One region of the Mesorhizobium sp. B2-1-8 genome, then DNA from elsewhere that is predicted to be linked to it. Evidence: riboswitches for the same ligand, from Rfam matches in the RefSeq annotation. Region 1 holds a riboswitch; each other region holds the start of a gene.

What was found. A riboswitch is a leader RNA that binds a small molecule or an ion and turns the genes downstream of it on or off. The one in region 1 is predicted to bind cobalamin.
Region 2: it holds a riboswitch for cobalamin, as region 1 does, so the genes downstream of both, FJ970_RS01795 (aromatic ring-hydroxylating oxygenase subunit alpha) here and FJ970_RS23210 (DUF1636 family protein) in region 1, are expected to answer to the same signal.
Region 3: it holds a riboswitch for cobalamin, as region 1 does, so the genes downstream of both, bluB (5,6-dimethylbenzimidazole synthase) here and FJ970_RS23210 (DUF1636 family protein) in region 1, are expected to answer to the same signal.

Annotation. Positions count from the first base shown of each region.
Region 1 is NZ_CP083952.1:4,721,792-4,729,375, forward strand. It holds gene FJ970_RS23200 (ABC transporter substrate-binding protein) at 1-164, opposite strand, end outside; gene FJ970_RS23205 (ABC transporter ATP-binding protein) at 210-998, opposite strand; gene FJ970_RS23210 (DUF1636 family protein) at 995-1,408, opposite strand; cobalamin riboswitch at 1,498-1,704, opposite strand; partial or broken gene FJ970_RS23215 (AraC family transcriptional regulator) at 1,900-2,732, shown strand; gene FJ970_RS23220 (helix-turn-helix domain-containing GNAT family N-acetyltransferase) at 2,740-3,675, opposite strand; gene FJ970_RS23225 (alanine racemase) at 3,861-5,006, opposite strand; gene FJ970_RS23230 (D-arabinono-1,4-lactone oxidase) at 5,003-6,283, opposite strand; gene FJ970_RS23235 (MFS transporter) at 6,289-7,476, opposite strand.
Region 2 is NZ_CP083952.1:385,448-393,031, reverse strand. It holds gene FJ970_RS01800 (hybrid-cluster NAD(P)-dependent oxidoreductase) at 1-296, opposite strand, end outside; gene FJ970_RS01795 (aromatic ring-hydroxylating oxygenase subunit alpha) at 317-1,564, opposite strand; cobalamin riboswitch at 1,679-1,881, opposite strand; gene FJ970_RS01790 (DUF680 domain-containing protein) at 2,375-2,572, shown strand; gene FJ970_RS01785 (DUF680 domain-containing protein) at 2,644-2,847, shown strand; gene FJ970_RS01780 (DUF680 domain-containing protein) at 2,914-3,153, shown strand; gene FJ970_RS01775 (ABC transporter ATP-binding protein) at 3,233-4,345, opposite strand; gene FJ970_RS01770 (alpha-glucosidase family protein) at 4,376-6,040, opposite strand; gene FJ970_RS01765 (carbohydrate ABC transporter permease) at 6,045-7,199, opposite strand; gene FJ970_RS01760 (carbohydrate ABC transporter permease) at 7,201-7,584, opposite strand, start outside.
Region 3 is NZ_CP083952.1:5,384,018-5,391,601, reverse strand. It holds gene FJ970_RS26580 (MFS transporter) at 1-968, opposite strand, end outside; gene FJ970_RS26575 (TetR/AcrR family transcriptional regulator) at 1,088-1,696, shown strand; gene FJ970_RS26570 (hypothetical protein) at 1,786-2,769, shown strand; partial or broken gene bluB (5,6-dimethylbenzimidazole synthase) at 2,937-3,443, opposite strand; cobalamin riboswitch at 3,615-3,794, opposite strand; gene FJ970_RS26560 (histone deacetylase family protein) at 3,917-4,843, shown strand; gene FJ970_RS26555 (exodeoxyribonuclease VII small subunit) at 4,847-5,098, shown strand; gene FJ970_RS26550 (DUF2277 domain-containing protein) at 5,191-5,457, shown strand; gene FJ970_RS26545 (pirin family protein) at 5,498-6,418, shown strand; gene dxs (1-deoxy-D-xylulose-5-phosphate synthase) at 6,518-7,584, shown strand, end outside.

The DNA.
Region 1 (7,584 bases):
TTCAGCGCGAAGGCCATCTCGGCCATGTTGAGATCATGGATGACGGCGCGCTTCGGCGGCGCGTCGAAGGTCAGCGGCTTGCCGCAGCTGTCGACGGTGACGGGGAAGGCAAAGGCCGTCGAGGCCAGCAGCGAGACGACGAGGGACAAGGCGAGGCGTTTCACGGACTTTGCTCCTTGGTTGAACGTGTCGGATAAGGATGGATTTGATCAGGACGGCGGTGCGGCGCGGTTCGGAAGGTCGAACACCGTCAGTTCGCGGTCCTCGGTGGGATGGCGCAGGCGAAACACGTCGACGCCGAAAATCTCGCGGATCAGCTGCTGCGTCAGCGCCTCGTGCGGCGGCGCCAGCGCCTGCAGCCGGGCCTCGTTCATCACCGCGACCCGGGTGGCGAAGGGTGCCACCAGGGTCAGATCGTGCAGCACCGCGATCACGGTCATGCCGAAGCCGGCCACCAGTTCGAGCAGTTGCGCGCGGGCGCGCGGATCGAGGTGGTTGGTCGGCTCGTCGAGGAACAGGATTTTGGGCTCCTGCGCGATGGCGCGCGCAAGCTGGGCGCGCTGGCGTTCGCCACCAGACAGCGAGCCGATGGTCCGGCCGAGCAGCGGCAACAGGCCGGCCCGGCGCAGCGCGTCCACGACAATGTCGCGTTCCTCGCCGCGGCGCCTCAGGCCGGCATGCGGGACGCGGCCAAGTTCGACATAGTCGATCACCGCCAGCCGTGGGTCCGGCTGGTCTGTCTGGCCCACGACGGCGATATGCAGGGCTCGCTCGGAGGGGGAAATCCTGTCCAGGCGCCGCCCGCCGAGCTTCACCTCCCCGGAGCTCGGCCTGAGCATGCCGGACAACATGCGCAGCAGCGTGGTCTTGCCGGCGCCGTTGGGGCCAATGATGGCGAGGCGGTCGCCCGATGTCACCGACAGGCTGACGGCATGGACCAGATGCCGGCCATTCGCCATCGCGCCCAGGTCGCGCGCATCGAGAAGCGGCGTTGTCATCGAGTGCCATCCGTCAGCTTGCCGGCTCCCGGGATGCGGGCCAGCGTCTTGCCGGCCAGGCGCGGCGGACGTTGTCCGGAATTGCACCAGCCATCGGGAAGCGAAGCGTAGAGCCTGGCAAACCGCACGAGATCGGCAGCGTCCGCCTGCGCGTCGATCGACCCGAAGAGATAGGCTGCCTTGCCTGGCGCCTGGAAAGCCACTGCCAGGGGACGCGCGCAACCCGCCATGCAAGCCACGCCCTCGACCGTGAAACCATGCGCCACGTCAGGCTGGGCCGCGAGGCGGGAGCACAACTCGGCGCACAAACCTTCGCCCGACCTGACACCGGTCGGCACGTCGCGGCAAAGGGTGCACACGATGATCTGGTGCATGGAGCCGGGGTGAATACGATCGATTGCGCCGTCCAACTTCCCGTCACTTTCAAAACTGGCGACGGAAGGATGTTGGCCGACCGGCCGACAAGACCGATATCCACGTTTCCTCCCGGCACACCCCGTCCGGTCAACTCAGCGATGGCAGGTCTCCTGGCTCACGGGTCTCCGCGCAATCCTGCCTTCCCAGCCTTGCCGGCCAGTGGCGTTCCGGATCTTGCTCGCCGCTTACAGTTGCGGGGGCAGCCGCGGCCTCGACCCCATGGGGTCTCACCGCGTTCCCTTTTCACCCCTCGCCTTTCGGCTCGGGGACCATCACGAGTCGCAGCCTAGGCCGCGCGCGAAGGCGAGGCAAGGCGGTTGCTTCGTTTTGTTATAACAGAACAAACAAGAGAGCAAGCCTGTCGTCGACTTTGCGTCCACCGCCCGACAGCCGTTGCCGCTTTCGATTTTGCGCCAGGCGCAATTTCGATCAAACTGGCCGGGCAACGAGGCGCCAGAGTGAGAACGCCACATGCGAGGAACACATGAACCCGACCGAGAAGGCGCTATGGTTTGTCGAGAGCCACCTGCCGGAGGCCATTACGCTCGACGATGTCGCGGCAAGCAGCGGCGTCTCGCGCTTTCATGTGACGCGCGCCTTCGGCGCGGCCACGGGACGGTCGGTCGTGGGCTATATGCGGGCGCGCCGCTTGAGCGAAGCGGCGCGCAAGCTGGCCGGCGGCGCACGTGACATTCTCCAAGTCGCGCTCGATGTCGGCTACGGCTCGCACGAGGCGTTCACGCGGGCTTTTCGCGATGAGTTCGGCACCACGCCTGAACTGGTGCGCGCGCAAGGCTCGACCCGAAACCTCGACCTCGTGGAGCCTATCCTGATGGACAGTTCACTTCTCACACGCTCGAGCCGCCGCGCTTCGAGACCAGCCGCCCCTTGCTCATCGCCGGGCTTGGCGAACGCTACAGTTGCGAGTCCAGCGCCGGCATCCCAATGCAGTGGCAGCGCTTCGCCCCCTATATCGGCAACATTCCCGGCGAGGCGCCTGGCGTCTTCTACGGCGTCTGCCTCAACGGCGACGACGCCGGCAATTTCGACTATGTCGTCGGCGTCGAGGTGACGGATTTCTCCGACCTGCCCAAGGATTTTTACCGCGTGCGTGTGCCGGCGCAGAAATACGCCGTCTTCACGCATCGTGAGCACATCTCGACCATCCGGCGCACGATCAACACGATCTGGAACAGCTGGCTGCCCGGCTCCGGCCATGAAATCGCCGACGCGCCGGAATTCGAGCGCCACGGGCCCGAATTCGATGGCCGCACCGGTAATGGCGGGCTGGAAATCTGGGTACCGGTCAAGGCATGACGCGCCGCTACAGTTCCAGATCCCAATTCTGTCCGACCAGATCCTTGCCGAAGGAATGGTGAGGCTCTTCCTCGATCAGCTTGAAACTGGCCGCCTGATAGATGTGCCTGGCCGCGGTCAGAATGTCGTTGGTCCATAAGGTCAGCGTCTTGTATCCCCTGGCGCGGGCAAAGCCGATGCATTCCTCGACCAGGCGCTTGCCGATGCCGAGGCCGCGCGCCGAAGGTTCGACATAGAGCAGCCGCAGCTTGGCCACCTGATCCGACTTGCGCACCACGAAGACCGAGCCGACGACGTCGCCTTCCCGTTCGGCGATCCAGCCGCGCTCCCATTTCGGATCGTACGATTTTACGAACGCCGCGAGGATTTCGGCGACCAGCGCCTCGTAGGTTTCATCCCAACCATATTCCTGGGCGTAGAGCATGCCCTGGCGGCGCGTGACCCAGCCGATGTCGCCAACCTGCAGCGGCCGCAGGATGTAAGGCACCTTGGGTTCGGGTCTGTCGCCGAGCAGGCCCTGAACGATGCGCATGGCCTTGACCAGCCGATCCTGGTCGACGGGCGCCAGGCGATCGAGCAGCGCGCGCACCTGGTCGTGCGAGTCCTGGTTGAGCGGCGCGAAGGCTTCCCTGCCCGCCGGCGTCAGCGCGATCGAGGCGCGGCGCGCGTCCGCCTCGGTGGCTTCGCGCTCGACCAGACCGCGCTCCTCGAATTTTTTGAGCAAACGGCTGACATAGCCGGGGTCAAGGCCGAGATCGCGCACCAGGTCGCTGGCGACGAGCCCGTCGCGATGGGCAAGCTCGTAGAGCACCCGCGCCTCGGTAAGCGAGAAGGTGCTTTTCAGCCAGCCTTCGTCGAGCACACCGATCTGGCGAGTGTAGAAGCGGTTGAAGGCGCGCACCGCGTCGATGCGTTCCTTGCCGGGGTGGTCGTGGATCGTCATGGGGATTCCTCCTGTCCTGGACAGGATCAATCATTTAGTTGACTTAGTCAATAAATCCGTTGCGACGAGGCGCCTCATAACTTCGTCATTCTAGGGCGGAGCAGGGAGCGAAGCGACGCGCGCAAACCCTAGAACGACGACATCGCAGGTGCAGGCGCCAATGGCGAACGCCGAGACGACAGCCATTATCCCATCGGCAGCACCGGCCAGCGGTCGACGACCCTGCCACCGGAAAGCACCGCTATCGGTCCGAGCTGCTGCAGCACGGCTTCGCTCTGCGTCGGCCGCAGGAACGCGTGGTCGCCGGGCCTGACGGCGGCCCCGGCGGGCAGGCCCATGAATTGCTGGTTCGAGGACAGGCCAAGCAGGCCGTTCGTCGTCATGCCTTCGGGAAACACCGGTTCGGCCATCCATTTGCCGCCATAGAGATAGCAGCCCTTGCGCGGAAACCTGCCGAGCGCCTGCAGCAGACGCGAGACCACCGGCGGGCCGGGCAGCATCGGCTCGACCACTTTCAGGATCGGCGTCGCGATGAAGGCCGCCGGCTGGAAGCCACCGAGTCCTGGCGTGTCGAAATCGCCGGGCAGCACGAAGGCCGAGCCCATCGACACTTCGTTAGCGGTGCCGCCATGATGAAGCAGCGCGGTCTTGCTGCCACCGATATTCAAGATATGGCGTTGGTTCATGCCGAGGCGCGCCACGAAAGCGGCGGCCCGTTCCGAGGCTTGCGCCAACGCCTTGGCCGGCCCGCCGAACAGGCCGGGTATGTGCGGCGCATGCGCCTCATAGGCCATGACGCCTTCGCAGCGCAGCCCGCTGTGGGCAGGCAGCGCCTTCAGCACCCGCGACAAGGCCTCCGGTTCGGCGAGGCCGCCGCGATGCAGTCCGACATCGATTTCGAAAGCGATGCGCAGCTCGACGCCGAGTGCGTCAGCGAGCGCGCCATAGTCAGCCAGCCTCTCCTGTGTGTCGATCAGCCAGCATACCCGCGACCAGGCTGCATCGCCTCTGGAAAGCGCGGCCCTTGCCGAGCCGACCGGCATCGGTTTGCCGTAGAGGAGATCCGCGTCCGGAAACGCGCTCAGCACCGCCTCGCTGATCGGCGGATGGAAGGTCATGAAGCGGTGGGTTCCAAGCGCCTTGCCGATGTGGGAAAGCAGCGGCAGGCAAGCGAGCGACTTGTCGACCAACCGTACGGCAAGGCTGGCATCAAGCCTCTCCTTCACCAGGGCGATGTTGCCATCCAGCCGGTCGAGGTCGAGCAGCAGGCAAGGTTGGAAGATGCCCGCCTGCTTCAGCGCATCCGAAAGCGTGGCAAAATAAGCGCTCATCGTTCAATGCCGAACAGGTCGACCATGTAGGGCGAGACGAAGCGGTTTTGCGGATCGATGTCGCGGCGCACCGCCATCGCATCGTCCCAGCGCGGATAGAGCTTTTTCAGATCGGCCGCTTTCAGGCTGTGCATCTTGCCCCAGTGCGGCCTGCCGCCATACCTGCGGAAAATCGGCTCGGCCGCGCGCATGAAGGGCAACGGATCGTTCGCCGCATCGTGGTGGATGGCGATGGAACAGGTCGGCCTTTCGTAAAATGGCGAGAGCCAGAACCGATCGGACGCAACGCTGCGCACCTCGATCGGGAAATAGACCTCGGGAAAATGCTTCTCCGTCAGATCGATGATCTCGGCCAGCACCTTCGGCCCCTCCTCGAAGGGAAGGTGAAATTCCATTTCGTTGAACCTGGTCTGCCGGTCGCTGGCATAGACGTTGAGCCAATCCTGCACATAATCCTCGGCCGGCACCTTGGCGACGGCGCCACGGATCAGCCTGCGGCGCAGCGACGGCAGCCATGCAAGTCCGGTGCGCAAGCGGCGCAACGTGCGCAAGGAGCCCTCGTCATCCTCGGTCGGGCGCGTGGTGGTGGCTTCGGTGCTGAAGTCGCTGGCGATGAACTGCGCGTAGCCGGAGAAGGGAATGTAATAGAATTCAGCCGACCGGTGCGCGGCCATCATCGTTTCGAAATCGCGCAGCATATCGCCGATCGGCAGCACCCATTTGCGGCGGCGCAGCCGGTAGGTTGCGATGTTGTTCAGCGTCACTTCGCTGAGCACACCGAAGGCACCGAGCGCGACGCCGATGGCATGGATCGTCTCCTGATCCCCTTCTCGCTTGAATTCGCGGACCTCGCCAAGTCCGTCGACGATCTGCACCGTTTCCAGCTGCGTGTGATAGGCGCCCAGCGTCGGCCCCGAGCCATGGGTAGCCGTGCCCAGCGCGCCGCCTATCGCCTGGCGGTCGATGTCGCCCATGTTGGGCAGGCCCTGGCCAATGCCTTGCAGGATGTGCATGAGCGAACCAAGCCGCGTCCCCGCCCGCACGCGCGCCCGATGTTTTTTCGCGTCATGCGAAACCAGCCCTTCCAGCTTCTCCAGCGACAGGATGGTGCCTTGCGACTTCACCAATGGCGTGAAGGAGTGACCGGCGCCGACGACGCGGACCGGGCCGGGTGCGGAGCGAATGAGATCGCCGAGTTCGCCGGCATCGGCGGGGCTGGCAAGCAGGCGCGGCTCGGCGGTGACAAAGCCCGACCAGTTACTCCAGCTGTTCGACATGGTGCTCACGCGACAACCCGGCGACGACGCGCCACGAGGACAAACAGACCGAGCAACGCCACGCTGGCGACAGCGCTTGCGGCGGCGAATTCCGGAACCGGGCGAAAATCCTTGCCATCGATGAGCAGCGACGCCGCGACCGGCCCGATCGCCAGGCCGAAAAGCTGGGCGGCCGGCACCAGCAGCACGGCGGTGCGTGTCTCGTCGGCGGTGATCGCCAGCCGGATCTGGTAGGGCACGATGAACAGCAGGATAAAACCCATGACCAGGGCGGCGACCCAGAATGTCGTGAGCCCAGGTCCGCTGGCAAGCACCAGCGAGGCGACGAATGCGACGATGCCGATCGCCGCGATGGCGAGGCGATAGTCGATGCGCGCCTCGAACACGGTCGCCGTCATCGCGCCCAGAACCTGCGCCGCGAGGCTGGCCGAGACGATCAGCCCGACCGTGCGGCCGTCGATGCCGAATTGCGCGCCGAGCGGCTCCAGAAAGGCCCAGACCGCGCCGAAGAACATGAAGTAGCAGAAGACCGACAGGAGCGCGGTGACCGAAGGTACCGTCAGCACATTGGCGAGGTTCTCGTCCTTCGGCAGGTCCGCATAGTCGGCGGGGACCGCGAAGGCGACCACCAGCGACACCACGCAGACGACGGCAAGAACGAGGAAGCCGCCCGCCGATCCGGCGGCGGGGATGACATAGAGCGCCAGCAGCAGGGCAAGAGCGCATTGCGCCAGCGTCTGCATGGAGACGAAATAGCCGCCGATGCGTTCGGCGCGCCGCGAGCGGGCGATCAGTTCCGTGGCGATCGCGACAAGGCCGCCTTCGGCAAGGCCGGCCAACGCGCGCGCCGCCATCAGCGCGTTGGCGCCGGCGGCATAGGCGGTCCAGACATTGGCCAGCGCCAGCAGCAGCAGCAGGACCGCGCTTTTCCAGCGCATCTTTTGGGCGGAGAGCAGCATCGCGACGATCGCCGAGCCGATCGCGATGGCGATCATCTCGTCGGTGGCAACCAGGGCCAGTTCGTCGCCACTGACATGGCCCTCGGTGTAGAGCGCGCCGAGCAGGACCGGCTGCAGGCCGAGGATGAGCAGGCCGACCGACCCGATCCACAAGGCCGATGCAAGCTGTCCGCCGGTCGGGTTGCCAACCAGCCAGTCGCCATCGCCCTGAAGACTGGTGCTTGTCGAAGTCAAAGGCGCCCTCCCAACGTCCTTGCCGCGCGGCAGAAATGCTGACACTCTGTCAGCATTTCAGAAACTGATACTTGATCATATTTCATGTCAACCGGAATTTGAGAACCC
Region 2 (7,584 bases), 2.0 Mb from region 1:
ATCCAGCGTGTGCCGACGCTGCCCGCTTGCGCCTTCACCGTCACCGCGATCGAGAACGGCCGCGACGGCGAGGACGACAGCGTGTAGGTGCGCATCAGCGGGCCGTCCGGCGTCGGCAGTTCCAGCGTCACGAACTGGCCTGGCTTGTAGCGGAACCAGGTCTGGTTGTCGGACCGGAAGGTGAAGGTCTTCACGTCCGGCGCCTCGTCGCTGACGCCGGTCACTTCCAGCACCTGCAGCCTGTCGTTCCAGGGCGCCATCTGGTCGAGATGACGATAAAGGCCAAGGTCGGTCATCGCATTCATCCCTCAGCCTCTCATGCGACGCTGCGCAGCGCAGGCCGGCCACCTTCGGCAAGGCGCGGTCCGATGAAGCGGGCATACCAGTCGACGAACTGGATCACACCGCCCTCATGCAGCTCGGAATAGGGGCCGGGCTCGTAAGCGGGCGATAGGATACCGAAGGCGTTCTCTTCGACGATGCGGCGATCCTGGTCGTTGGTTTCGGTCCAGACATGGGTGAGTTCGGCGAGATCGTAGTCGACGCCCTCGACCGCATCCTTGTGTACCAGCCATTTGGTCGTCACCGCCGTCTCCGTGGCGCTGACCGGCAGCACGCGGAAGGTGACGGCATGGTCGATGAGGATATGATTCCAGGTTGTCGGGTAGTGATAGTGCATCAGCGTGCCGATCCGGTCGGCCGAAACGCTGTCGGACAGGTTCTTCTTCACCGCCCGCTTGCCGGTCATCGTGTAGCTCTGGGCATCGCGCAGCAGCGGCGCGCGGGTGGCGCGGTATTGCCCGGCCGGGTCGATGCGGAATTTGCTGGGTAGGCCAGCAGCCTCGCATTTCGCCCAGTGCGCCAGCATCTCCGGATCGCTGTCGGCCCCTTGCACGCCGGTCACGGTCGGTGCTTCCGGGAAGGTCTTGCACAGCTCCGGATGATTGCCCGCACAATGATAGCATTCGCGGTTGTTTTCCCAGACCAGCTTCCAGTTGCCCTTCTCGATGATCGTGCTCTCGAAGGCGATCTTGGCCTCGCTGAGCCGGTGCGGCTTCAGATAGGGCTCGATCATCGCCCGCATCGGCGCGAAGTCGGCGGGCTCCTTGGCCAGGCAGATGAAGACATAGCCGGCGACGCTTTCGCAGGCGACCGGCTTCAGCCCGAACTGGCTCTTGTCGAACCCATCGGCCATCTGGCGGGCGAACAGCAGCCGGCCGTCGAGCTCGTAGGTCCACTGGTGATAGGGACAGACCAGTTTGGCGGCCATGCCCTTGTCGGTGTTGCAGACGCGGCTGCCGCGATGGCGGCAGGAATTATGGAAGGCGTTGATCTTGCCCTGCTGATCGCGCACCAGCACGACCGGATAATCGCCGATCTGCACGGTGATGAAGCTGCCCGGCTTGGGCAACTCGCAATCATGGCCGATGAACAGCCAGTCGCGATACCAGATCAGCTCCATGTCCAGCTTGAAGTAGTCCGGGTCGGTGTAAAAGGGCTGTTCCAGCGAAAAGCCTTGTTTGCGGCTGTTCAAGAGCCTCAGCATGTCGTTGCGCGCGTCCATGTCCTGTCCTCAGTTTCAAGGACTGAACTGGTGGTGATTGAGGAAGGACTGGACGCAGATCGGCAAAAAGCCGGACAAACACCATCCGCCTCTTGACCGCCCACCGCGATCAGTCGAGTTCTGGCCATCTCGGGCTGGTTTCCGGGCTCTGGAGTTGTCCTTGCGGACCATCGCGACACCTTCCCAGGCCTTCGCCCAGTGGTCTCCCGTTGCGACTTGAACTCCACCACCGTTGCGGGGGCAGCGCCGGAATCTGACCGGCTTCCCAATTCTCCGCTCCGTCGTCACGCAGCGGCACCTGAGATGCCTGATCTAATCACGGCAGGCTTTGCGACATCGGCACGAAAGCGACATCGCATCCATGCGGCGCGACACGCACGCTGGATCGCCGTGACAGGGTCGTAGCCGTTGGAATCGACCTCCGTCGCCAGACGCGCCGGCACCGTTTTCGACCCCTTTGCCGCGGGCGAGAAGGTTAACGGTTTCAAAAAGTGACTATTAGCAGAGTCTAAAATCGAACCGAACGGTTCGTTTCTGTTGACGGTGCGTGCAAGAGGGTGTGAACGCCGAGCCTCCGACACAGTTGATGATCGAGGCGTTGGATTTAGATAACCAATTGATATCACGAAGAAAAAGAGCGGATGTGGAAAGCCCTGGTACAATTTCAAGTGGTGGAGTCATGGTCCACGCTGAACAACTTCGTGATTGGAAACGGCCGCGGGGCTCTCCCACATCGGAGCTGTCCGAACGACGCGATTTTAATCCCAAGACACGCCGCTAGACGGACGGGAAAATACTGGAGTACCCAAAATGAAAAAGATTGTTCTCACTGCCGCCGCCCTTCTGGCGATTTCCGGCAGCGCCTTCGCTGGTAGCGACAATTACGGTGCCAATCAGCCCGCATCAGCCGTGGACAGCTCGTACACCGCTTCCACCTCCACCAAGACGTCGGAGCCGGTTGCTCAGGCGCCTGCTCAGGGCAGCGATCGCAACCTCTTCGGTCGCTAACGGCCTATCCGCACGGATGGCGGGCTTGCCCGCCGGTCCGGTGGAATTCAACAAATTCAGGAGTGTCTAAAATGAACAAGATCCTTATTGCCGCCGCCGCCGTTCTGGCTATTTCCGGCAGCGCTTTTGCCAGCGACAACTATGGCTCCAACGGTGCCAACCAGCCTGCTGCCGCGGTGGACAACTCGTACACCGCTTCGGTCGACAAGTCGGCTCCTGCCAACCAGGAGCCCGTCCAGCACGGCGCCGATCGCAACCTGTTCGGCAACAACTAACATCTCGTCAAGCAGGGACGGCGCGCTCAGCCCGTCCCTTGAATTCGAAAATATCGGAGTAAAAAAATGAAAAAGATTGTTCTTACCGCCGCCGCTCTTCTGATTGCCGCTGGCGGCGCCTATGCCGGCAACGACAACGTTGGCGGCACCGACATCAACAAGCAGGCGACCGTCAACGTCGATACGTCGCATACGGGTTCGATCCGCAACAGCGACTCGCCCGTCTACAAGCTGCTCAATTCGTCCGGCGACGTGCAGAAGCCGGCGCATCAGGGTGCTGATCGCAATCTCTTCGGCAACAACTAACCAGCCGTGGTGATATACAAAAGAGAGCGGCGGGTTTGCCCGCCGCTCTCTTTTTGCGTCGTCGAGACAGGTTGTGGTCTCAGGCGGCTTTTGCTTCCGCTTCGTGCAGCGCGAACGACCGTCCATCCGCATCGAAGATATGAAGGTCGCCGGCATTGGCGGTCAGCCGCAACGTCGAGCCGCGCTTGACCTCGACATTGCCCGGCAACTTGGTCACCAGCGGCAGGTCGGCCCGGCCGATGTCGATATAGACCAGCTGGACCTCGCCGAGCTGCTCGAGATAATCGACCGTCCCCTCGAACAGATAGTCGCTACCACTGGCGATCGCGAGATCTTCCGGCCGCACGCCGAAGCTGACCGCCGCTCCCTTTGCCGAGGCAGGCGTCGCGATCGGTACCGTCGCCTTGCGTCCGCCGACATGGCTGATGATGGTTGGGTTGCCCGTCTTGTCGACCGTCGCCGGCAGGATGTTCATGGCCGGCGAGCCGATGAACTGGGCGACGAAGAGGTTGCCGGGGTTCTTGTAGAGCTCCATCGGCGTGCCGACCTGCTCGATGTGGCCGTCCTTGAGCACGACGATGCGGTCGGCCAGCGTCATCGCCTCGACCTGGTCGTGCGTGACGTAGATCATGGTCGTGTTGGGCATGGATTCCTTGAGCTTGGCGATCTCGATGCGCGTGGCGACGCGCAGTGCCGCGTCAAGGTTCGACAGCGGCTCGTCGAACAGGAACACTTTCGGATTGCGCACGATGGCGCGGCCGATGGCGACACGCTGGCGCTGGCCGCCCGACATCGCCTTGGGCAGGCGGTCGAGATATTTGGTCAGCTGCAGGATCTCGGCTGCCTGCCGCACCCGCTTGTCGATCTCGGCCTTGCTTTCCTTGCCGATCTTCATCGAGAAGGCCATGTTGTCGTAGACGGTCATGTGCGGATAGAGCGCGTAGGACTGGAACACCATGGCGATGCCGCGCTTCGACGGAGGCACGTCGTTGACCACCTGGCCGTCGATCCTGAGTTCACCCGCCGTGATCTCCTCGAGCCCGGCGATCGAGCGCAGCAAGGTCGACTTGCCGCAGCCCGACGGACCGACGAAGACGATGAACTCGCCCGATTTGATGTCGAGGTCGATGCCGTGGAGAATGTTGAGATTGCCGTAGGACTTCTTCACTTGCCTCAAATTGACATCGGCCATTGGTTTCCTCCCAGTGATTCCTCGGATGTTTCAGTCTATGCGCCCGAACCAGGCGCCGTAGCCGCCGAGCTCGACCGAACCGGTGCTTGCCTGCCCGGAAAACCCGTGTCCCGCCAAAGGTTGCAGGGTTCGGTTGCCGAGGTCAACCTTCGCCGGCGCGGCAGCCAGATTGAAGACGCAGACGACCTCCTCATTGCCCGCCCGGCGCGTGAAAGCGACGGTGTCGCCCTGGCTTTCGATGAAGGTGATGTCGCCCTTGGCCAGTGCCGGATGGGCGCGGCGGAAGGCGAGAAAGCGCCGGTAATGCTCGAGCAGCGAGGTTTGGTCACCTTGCTGCACGTTGACCGCCTTTGACAGATGCTTGGCTGGCACCGGCAGCCAGGGCTTTGCCTGGGAGAAGCCGCCATTCCTGGCGCTGCCATCCCATACCATGGGCGTGCGGCAGCCGTCACGGCCCTTGAATTCGGGCCAGAAGCGAATGCCATAGGGGTCCTGCAGGTCCTCGAAGCGCAGATCGGCCTCGCCGAGCCCGAGTTCTTCGCCCTGGTAGATGCAGACCGAGCCGCGCAACGACATCAGCAATGCCGAGATGACCTTGAGATAAGCGGTCGGGTCGGCTTCGTCGGCGGCCCAGCGCGAAGCCGGGCGCATCACGTCATGGTTGGAAAACGCCCAGCACGACCAGCCGTCGCTGGCCACCCTGCCAAAAGCTTCCAGCACCGAGCGGACCTTGGCGGCGCTGATCTTTTCCGGCGCCAGGAAGTCGAAGGAATAGCACATATGCACGCGCTTGCCGCCGGCGGTATAGGCGGCGACCACGTCCAGCCCGCGCTGCGAATCGCCGACTTCGCCGACCGCGGCGGTGGCCGGATACTCGTCGAGCAGCGCCCGGAAGCGCTCGAGGAAGGCGAGGTTCTCCGGCCGGCTCTTGTCGTAGATATGATCCTGGTAGTTGTAGGGGTTGACCGCCGGCGCCGTCTGGTCGTTGCGCTCTTCCGGCGGCAGCGGCGGGTTGTTTTCCAGCCCCTGGCTGTGGAAGTAGAAATTGATCGTGTCGAGGCGGAAGCCGTCGACGCCGCGCTCCAGCCAGAAGCGGGTGACGTCGAGCAGCGCGTCCTGGACCTGGCGGCTATGAAAGTTGAGGTCCGGCTGCTCGGCCAGGAAATTGTGCAGGTAGTATTGCTGGCGGCTGGTGTCCCATTGCCAGGCCGAGCCGCCGAAGATCGACAGCCAATTGTTGGGCGGCGTGCCGTCGGGCCTTGCGTCCGCCCAGACATACCAGTCGGCCTTCGGATTGGTGCGGCTGGAGCGGCTTTCCCCAAACCAGGGATGGATGTCGGCGGTGTGCGACAGCACCTCGTCGATCATCACCTTGAGACCCAGCCGGTGTGCCTCCGCCGTCAGGGCGTCGAAATCCGCCAGCGTGCCGAACATCGGGTCGACGTCGCAATAATCCGAGACGTCGTAGCCGAAATCCTTCATTGGCGATTTGAAGAACGGCGAGATCCAGATGGCATCCGCGCCAAGAGCGGCAATGTAGGGCAGCCTGCCGATGATGCCCTTTAGGTCGCCGATGCCGTCGTCATTGGAGTCCTGATAGCTGCGCGGATAGATCTGGTAGATCACCGCGCCCCGCCACCAGTCGCGGTCGACGGCGGGGTCTGGTTTCGAAGTCGCCTTCAAAGCCGATTGCATGGTCTCAACCTCCTTTCACCGAGCCGGCCAGCAGCCCGCGGACGAAATAGCGCTGCAGCGAGAAGAAGACGATCAGCGGCACGATGATGGTGATGAAGGCCGATGTCGTCAGGATCTCCCAGTTGCCGCCACGCGAGCCGAGCAGCGCATTGAGCTTGGCCGTCAGCACGATCTGGTCGGGCGCGGTTCCGAGGAAAACCATTGCCACCAGGAGATCGTTCCATACCCACAGGAATTGGAAGATGGCGAAGGAGGCAAGCACCGGGAAGGACAGCGGCAGCACGATCTTGACGAAGATCTCGAAATCGCTGGCGCCGTCGATGCGCGCCGATTCCATGATCTCGCGCGGCAGGCCGGCAATATAGCTCCGAAGCAGATAGATGGCGAAGGGCAGGCCGAAGCCGGTATGCGCCAGCCAGATGCCGAGATAGGTCTTGGACGGCACGCCGAAGAAAGTGCCGACGCCGTTGTAGAGCCTGAGCAGCGGGATCAGCGACATCTGCAGCGGCACCACCAGGAGGCCGATGATGACCGCTATCAGCAAGGCGCGTCCGGGAAACCGCATCCAGGCCAGCGCGTAGGCGGCAAAGGCCGCTATCAGGATCGGGATCACCGTCGCCGGTATGGTGACCGTCAGCGAATTCATGAAGGAGCGGCCGATGCCTTCGGAGAACAGCACGGTCTGGTAGTTGTCGGGGGTGAATTTCGGCGGCGCCGACGAGGCGTAGTAGACGCGCTGGCCGCGATCGCCTTCGAAGGCCTTGGGCGATGCCATGACGAAGCTGCCGTCGGCATTGACCTGCAGGGTCACGCCGTCACCGAGGTCGGCCGATGTGCCGGCCGGATATTGTGTAGGTGCTGCCGCCTTGACGCCGAAGGCGCTGATGTTGCGCTTGGCGCCGTCGCCGAAGATGTTGCCCTCGAGGACGAACTTGCCGTCCTTCTGGGTCTGCGCGGAGGCGGGCGGCAGGCGCCCAGCCTCGGTCTGGCTGGAACTGGCGAAGGAATTCCACCAGCCCGAGGCGATGATCTGGTCCTTGTCGCGCAGCGACGAGACGAGGATGCCGAGCGTGGGGATGGTCCAGATCACCACGAAGACGAGCACCGCGATATGGACGCCGAAACGGCTGGCGAAGGAATTTCCGGTCGCGACGGCCATCTCAGTGCCCTCCCGTCTCTTTGTTGGCCTGGCGGATGTTCCAGATCATGATTGGAATGACCGCGATCATGATGATGATGGCAATGGTCGCGCCGCGGCCGAAGTCGCCGCCGCCGCGGAACATCCAGTCGAACATCAGATTGGCCAGCACCTGGCTGTTCCATTGACCGTTGGTCATGGTCAAGACGATGTCGAACACTTTCAGCACCAGGATGGTGATGGTGGTCCACACCACCGCGATGGTGCCCCAGATCTGCGGCACCATGATCTTCCAGAAGATCTGGAACGGGTTGGCGCCGTCTATGACCGCCGCTTCCAGCGTTTCTTCGGGGATGCCGCGCAGCGCCGAGGACAGGATGACCATGGCGAAACCGGTCTGGATCCA
Region 3 (7,584 bases), 660 kb from region 1:
AGGCCGAAGGCGGTGATGAAGGTCGGCGAGATCGCCACGCCGCTGATGAAGACAGTCAGCGCGAGCGCAGGCACGGTGCCGGCGGTAAGCGGCAGCAGCGTGCCGAGCGTGACCAAAGCGACCGCGATGGCGAGCTGGCGCTGCAGCGGTGCTTTCAGGTTGAGCGCGCCGATGATGATGCCGAGCACGAAGGACCCCAGCGCATAGACGCCGATGACGAGACTTGCGGCGCCCGGCTGGCCGAATTCCTTGGTGATCGCCACCGTGCTCACCTCCGTCGTCGCGAAAGTCGCGCCGATGAAGATCATGGCGAAGGTGATGATTTGAACCGGCCCCAGGCGGATTGCCGAGCCCGTTGAGCCATGGTCCACCGGTCGCACTTGCGGTTCGGTCGAACGCTGCAGGATGAAGGCTGTCGAGCCAAGGGCGAGGAACAGCGTGCTGACGAGCACGCCCGCTTCCGGGAACAGCGCGGCACTGAGGCCCACCGACAGCGATGCGCCGGCGATGTAGACCAGTTCGTCGGCCGCCGACTCGAAGGCGAAGGCGGTGTTCATCTCGGGTCGGCTCCGGAAAATCTCGGTCCAGCGCGCACGCACCATGGCCGGCATGCTTGGCATCGCCGCCGCCGCCAATGCCGACACGAACAGCGTCCATACCGGCCAACCCCGGTTGGCCGATGCGATCAGGGTCGCGAATGCGAGCACGGAGATGACGGTGGTGGGTACGACAACCCGCGTCTGGCCTAGGCGGTCGACCAACCTCGATATTTGCGGCGCCAGGAAAGCGTTGGTCAACGCGAATGTCGCGGAAACCGCACCCGCCAGCCAGTACTCGCCACGCGTCTGCGACAGCATCGCCACGATGCCGATCGGCGCCATGGCGATCGGCAGGCGCGCCACGAAACCGGCGGCGGCAAAGCCCTTGGCTCCGGGAGCGCGAAAAATTTCCGAATAGGGGTTTTGCATGATCCTGTTCCTCGACAAGGGGCGATTCGACGATTACATACGACACGTATGAGTGTTAAATAGACCATACGCCCCGTATGTCAATTGGCATACGGGGCGTATGTAGATAAGGCCAGGACATGCATCGACCACGCAAGGAGATGATCGCGGAGACACGCGCCAAGCTGATCGCCGCGGCACGCCAAGCCTTTGGCACCATCGGGTACGCCGAAGCGTCGATGGACGATTTCACCGCGTCGGCCGGACTGACGCGCGGCGCCCTCTATCATCACTTCGGCGACAAGAAGGGACTGCTCGAGGCGGTTATCGCGCAAATCGATGCTGAGATGGCGGCGCGGGTGAACGAGGTCGCGTCGAGGGCGCCGACCCGCTGGCAGCATTTCGTCGACGAATGCACCACCTATATCGAGATGGCGCTCGAGCCGGAAATCCAGCGCATCATGTTCCGGGACGGTCCGGCGGTGCTGGGCGATCCGGCACAATGGTCGAATGCCAATGCCTGCGTCGGTTCAATGACCGATCATCTGACCGCGCTGCAAAAGGAAGGGGTGGTCGTGCCGGCGCTCGATCCGGAGACGGCCGCGCGGCTGATCAACGGAGCGAGCAGTCAGGCCGCGCAGCGGATCGCCAATTCGAACGATCCCGAAGCGACGTCGAGGAAGGTGGTGGCCGCGTTCAAGCAATTGCTTGAAGGCCTGCTCGAGAAGCCGGAAGCGCGGCCAAACTGAGCCACCGTGGCCCTCCCGCCGCCGCCTGCAATTGACAATAGCCGGTTTGAGCGCATCCTCCACAGCCATCTCTGAGGGGAGATTCGGGCATGTGGGATTTCGATATCGGCAGGTCGGTCTCCATCATGATGCGGACCTGGCCTTTCATTGTCTTTCGCATGATCGTCTATTTCGGCATCACGCTGGCCTACATCATGGCCACCGGCACCGGTGCCTCGGTCGGCTATGGCGTCGGCCATATCTCCACCGACCCCGACGGACCGCTGTCCTTTGCCATGTGGGGCGGCGTGGTCGGTTTCGGCCTCGTCTCGATCGCCGTCTATTGGATCCGCGAATACATCCTCTACGTCGTCAAGGCAGGTCATATCGCCGTCATGGTGCATCTGATCGACGGCCATGACGTTCCCGATGGCCAGAACCAGATCGCCTACGCCAAAGAGGTTGTGACCGAGCGTTTTGCCGAGGCGAACATCCTTTTCGTCGTCGACCAACTGGTCAAGGGCGCCATCCGCGCCATCACCGGCCTGCTCGGCGGCATCGCAGCCTTCCTGCCCATTCCGGGCCTGAGCGGCCTGGTCTCGTTCATCAACACGGTGATCCGCCTGTCGCTCACCTATGTCGACGAGATCATTCTCGGCTACAACATCCGCATCAATTCGTCCTCGCCGTTCGAGACGGCGCGGCAAGGCGTCGTGCTCTACGCCCAGAACGGCAAGACAATGGTCAGGAACGCGGTCTGGCTGGCGGTCATCATGTGGGGCGTCTCCTTTGTCATCTTCCTGCTGATGCTGGCGCCGGCAGCCACTATTCTTTACGTCATGCCCGGTCAGCTCGCCGGTTGGGCCTTCGTTCTGGCCATCGTCTTTGCCTGGGCTTTCAAGGCGGCCTTCATCGAGCCGTTCGCCATTGCCTGCCTGATGCAGGTCTATTTCAAGACCATCGAGGGCCAGGTCCCCGATGCCGCCTGGGACGCCCGGCTCGCCGAAGCCTCGTCAAAGTTCCGGGAACTCAAGGACAAGGCGCTCTCCACCTTCGACGGTTCGCGCTGGGGTACGGCCGGCGCGACGCGCTGATCGGCGAGGTTTGCCGGCGCAGCGGCTACGGTGTTGAGGCGGGCCACCGTGGATTTGAGCGACGCCTCACCCTGGCCGCAAAACGTCTCGCTCATGATCAGGTCGGGCAGCGGCAGCCGTCGGCCCCAGCCATGCGTTTCGAGGTCGGGTTTGGGCGCGAACTCGGAAACACGGCCAACGCAGAGATAGGCGATCGGCGTCACGTGCTCGGGGATAGATAGAAGGCTTTTCAGCGCTTGCGTCTCGATGATGCTGACCCAGCCGACGCCAACGCCCTCGGCGCGTGCCGCCAGCCAGAAATTCTGCACCGCGCAGACCGTGCTGTAGAGATCCATTTCCGGATTGTGCCAGCGTCCCAGCGGCGAGCCTTTCGAACGCTCGCGGTCGCAGGTGATGCAGATGTTGAGCGCGCTTTCGCAAATGCCTTCGAGCTTGAGCTTGCGGTAGAGCGCCCGCCGGTCTGCCTCGATTGCCGGCAGTTCCTGTTCGCGGGCGGCCAAGAACAGGTCGCGCACCTCCCCCCGTCGCGCGGCATCGCGAATGACGATGAAATTCCAGGGCTGCATGAAGCCGACCGACGGCGCGTGATGGGCGGCAAGCAGCAGCCGCGCCAGCACCTCGTCGTCGATCGTCTCCGATGTAAAATGGCTACGCACGTCGCGCCGCGTGAACATGGCGCGGTAAACCGCGTCGCGCGCAATCTGGTCGAATCCATCGCCCATTGCAGCGGTCATATCTTCCGGCATCGCTTGTCCCCTTGCGATTGCAGCAGTTCAAATTTTCAGAGCGTACTTTGTGCGTCCAAGAGAACGCACGTCGCTCTGACGTCATCCGCCTGACCATGCGGATGACGATGCCTGCCAGGCCGGTCTTCTGGCTCGGGATCAACCCACGTCCGGTGCCTTCCCGTCATCGACAGTGGCACTTACCGGCGCAGTCCCCCTCACAGCGTTGGGCACGCCACGGTATCAAACCGTGTTCCCGATTCTCCCGCTTTCGCGGGCACCAGGCAGTAGCGGCAGTCTTACGCCGAATGGCCGGCGACGCCAATGCCCGCAGCGACATGAATGGACGCAGGTTCGATTTTCCCCAGCGATCAGGCCGCAACGCATGGCCATCGCCGCGCCGGGGCACTAGATAGGGGGACATGGCCACTCGTCTCTACACGCACCCGATCTTTCTCGAACACATCACCCCGCCCGGTCACCCCGAGCGGCCCGACCGCCTGCGCGCCATCGAACGCGTGCTCGACGACGAAGCTTTCGCCGCGCTCGACCGTGTCGAGGCACCGCAAGGCGACGAGGCGACCATCCTTTACGCGCATCCCGCCGATTTCGTCGCGCGTGTCCGCGCCGCCATCCCCGACGAAGGCATTGCCCGCATCGATGCCGACACCACCGCCAGCCCGAAGAGCTGGCAGGCCGCGACCACGGCGATCGGCGCCGCCAACGCCGCCGTCGACGACGTCTTTGCGGGCCGCGCCGACAATGTCTTCGTCGCCGCCCGGCCACCTGGGCACCATGCGGAAAAGACCACGGCCATGGGCTTCTGCTTCTTCAATACGGCGGCAATCGCTGCCCGCTATGCGCAGAAGAAGCATGGCGCCGAGCGTGTCGCCGTCGTCGACTGGGACGTGCATCACGGCAACGGCACGCAGGATATTTTCTGGGACGATCCTTCGGTCCTCTATTGCTCGACGCACCAGATGCCGCTCTATCCCGGCACCGGGGCGAAGAGCGAGACCGGCGCCGGCAACATCGTCAACGCGCCGCTGGCGCCGCGGACCGGCAGCGAGGTGTTTCGCGATGCCTTCCTGTCGCGCGTGCTGCCGGCACTCGACAATTTCGCGCCCGACCTGATCATCATTTCGGCTGGCTTCGACGCGCACCATCGCGACCCGCTGGCGGAAATCAATCTGACCGAGGACGATTTCGACTGGGCGACCGGCCAGCTGATGCAGCGCGCCGCACGCCATGGCGGCAACCGGCTCGTCAGCCTGCTCGAGGGCGGCTACGATCTGCAGGGATTGGCATTTTCGGTCGCCGCCCATGTCGGGCGACTGATGAAAGGATGAATGATGACTGGTGAGATCAACGAAGACGTCAAGGCGATGAGCTTCGAACAGGCACTCGACGCTCTGGAGAAGATCGTCGATGATCTGGAGCGTGGCGACGTGCCGCTCGACCAGTCGATCCGGATCTACGAGCGCGGCGAGGCGCTGAAGATGCATTGCGACCGGTTGCTGAAGGCCGCTGAGGACAAGGTCGAGAAGATCAGGCTGTCGCGCGACGGCAAGCCGGTTGGAACCGAGCCGCTCGACGCGGACTAGGGAGCCGAGCAGCTTTACCGATTTTTGGACACGATCATGATCGAGGATACAGTTCGTCCCGATTGAAACGGACAAGAGGAGATACGGAAGCGATGTGCAGAAACATCAAGACCCTGTTCAATTTTGATCCGCCGGCAACCAATGACGAAGTCCGCGACGCGGCACTCCAGTTTGTCCGCAAGCTGAGCGGTACGACGCGGCCTTCCGCCAAGAACCAGCATGCATTTGATCACGCGGTCGACGCCATCGCGGCATCGGCACGCGAGCTTCTCGATTCGCTCGAAACCCACCAGCATCCGCGCAATCGCGAAGAGGTGGCGGCTAAACTAAGAGCAAAGGCGGCGATCCGGTTCGCCTGATATGCCCAAAGCGCCCACTGACCGCTGACCAGGAGAGTTCATGAGCTTCTTCCCGGGGAAAGACCCTGAGGCCGGCGATGCCTTCGCCAGCGACCAGATCGAGCTGATGGTCATCCCGAACGCCAAGGATATTGGCGGCTTCGAGGTGCGCCGCGCCTTGCCGACCGCCAAGCGGCGCCTGGTCGGGCCGTTCATCTTCTTCGATCGAATGGGTCCCGCCATCATGCGCGCCGGCCAGGCGCTCGACGTTCGTCCGCACCCGCATATCGGCCTGTCGACCGTAACCTATCTGTTCGACGGCAAGATCAGGCACCGCGATTCGCTCGGCACCGAAATGGTGATCGAGCCCGGCGACGTGAACCTGATGACCGCAGGCCGCGGCATCGTCCACTCCGAGCGCACGCCGCAGGAATTGCGCGGCGCGCCGATGTCGATCTCCGGCCTGCAGACGTGGCTGGCGCTGCCCGACGGCAAGGAAGAGGTGGCGCCGGTGTTCGAGAACACAGCTGCGCTGCGACTTCCAGAGATCGATGCCGAGGGCGTCAGCGGCCGTGTCGTCATCGGCGATTTCCAAGGATTGCGGTCTCCGGTGCGGGCGGATTCCGAAACGCTCTACGCTGATTTGCGGCTTGCGCCCGGTGCCAGCGTCAAGATCCCGGCCGATGCGGAAGAGCGCGCCATCTACACGCTGGAGGGCGAGGTCTCGATTTCAGGCGACGTCTTTCCGGCGGAACGGCTGCTGGTGTTCCGTCCCGGCGACGAGATCGTCATATCGTCGCCGACGGGTGCGCATTTCATGCTGTTCGGCGGTGCCTCGCTCGGTTCGAAGCGCTACATCTGGTGGAATTTCGTCTCCTCGTCCAAGGAGCGCATCGAGCAGGCCAAGCAGGAATGGAAGACCGGCCGCTTCGATATCGTTCCTGGCGATGAGAAAGAATTCATTCCGCTGCCGGAAGGCTGAGCGGATCGGTGAGGGGCTGACCATCCGCGTCACCGACACGCATTTACTTTCGGCGGCCGGCGGCCTATCCCGCCGAAGAAAAGAAAGTCTGGGCCCAACGTGAACGCAACGCTGCATACGCCGCTTCTCGACAAGGTTCGCGTCCCGGTCGACCTGCGCACGCTGGCCGAGAGCGAATTGCCGCAACTGGCATCCGAGCTTCGCGCCGAACTGGTCGATGTTGTCTCCCACACCGGCGGCCATCTCGGTGCCGGCCTTGGCGTAGTCGAACTGACGGTGGCGCTGCACTATGTCTTCAACACACCCGATGACCGGCTGATCTGGGATGTCGGCCACCAGGCCTATCCGCACAAGATCCTGACCGGACGCCGGGACCGCATCCGCACCTTGCGCCAGGAAGGCGGCTTGTCGGGCTTCACCCGCCGGGCCGAGAGCGAATACGACCCGTTCGGCGCCGCCCACTCCTCGACATCGATATCGGCGGGTCTCGGCATGGCCGCCGCCCGCGACCTTTCGGGTGGTCGCAACAATGTCATTTCAGTCATCGGCGACGGCGCCATGTCGGCCGGCATGGCCTATGAGGCGATGAACAATGCCGGCGCGCTCGATGCGCGCCTCATCGTCATCCTCAACGACAATGACATGTCGATCGCGCCGCCGACCGGCGCGATGAGCGCCTATCTGGCGCGCCTGGCTTCCGGAAAGGCCTATATCGGCTTGCGCGACTTCGGCAAGAAACTGACCTCCTATCTCGGCAAGCGGGCCGATCGGGCCATCACCCGGGCGGTCGAGCACGCGCGCGGCTATGTCACCGGCGGCACTTTGTTCGAGGAACTCGGCTTCTATCACATCGGCCCGATCGACGGCCACAATCTGGAGCATCTGATTCCGGTCCTGAAAAATGTCCGCGACAACGGCAAGGGGCCGGTGCTGATCCATGTCGTCACCCAGAAGGGCAAGGGCTACGCGCCGGCGGAAGCGGCCGCCGACAAATACCACGGCGTCAACAAATTCGACGTCATCACCGGCGCGCAGACCAAGGCGCCGGCCAACGCGCCTGCCTACACCAAGGTGTTCGCCGAAAGCCTGATCCAGGAGGGCCGCGAGGACGATCGCATCGTCGCCGTCACCGCCGCCATGCCGAGCGGCACCGGCCTCGATCTGTT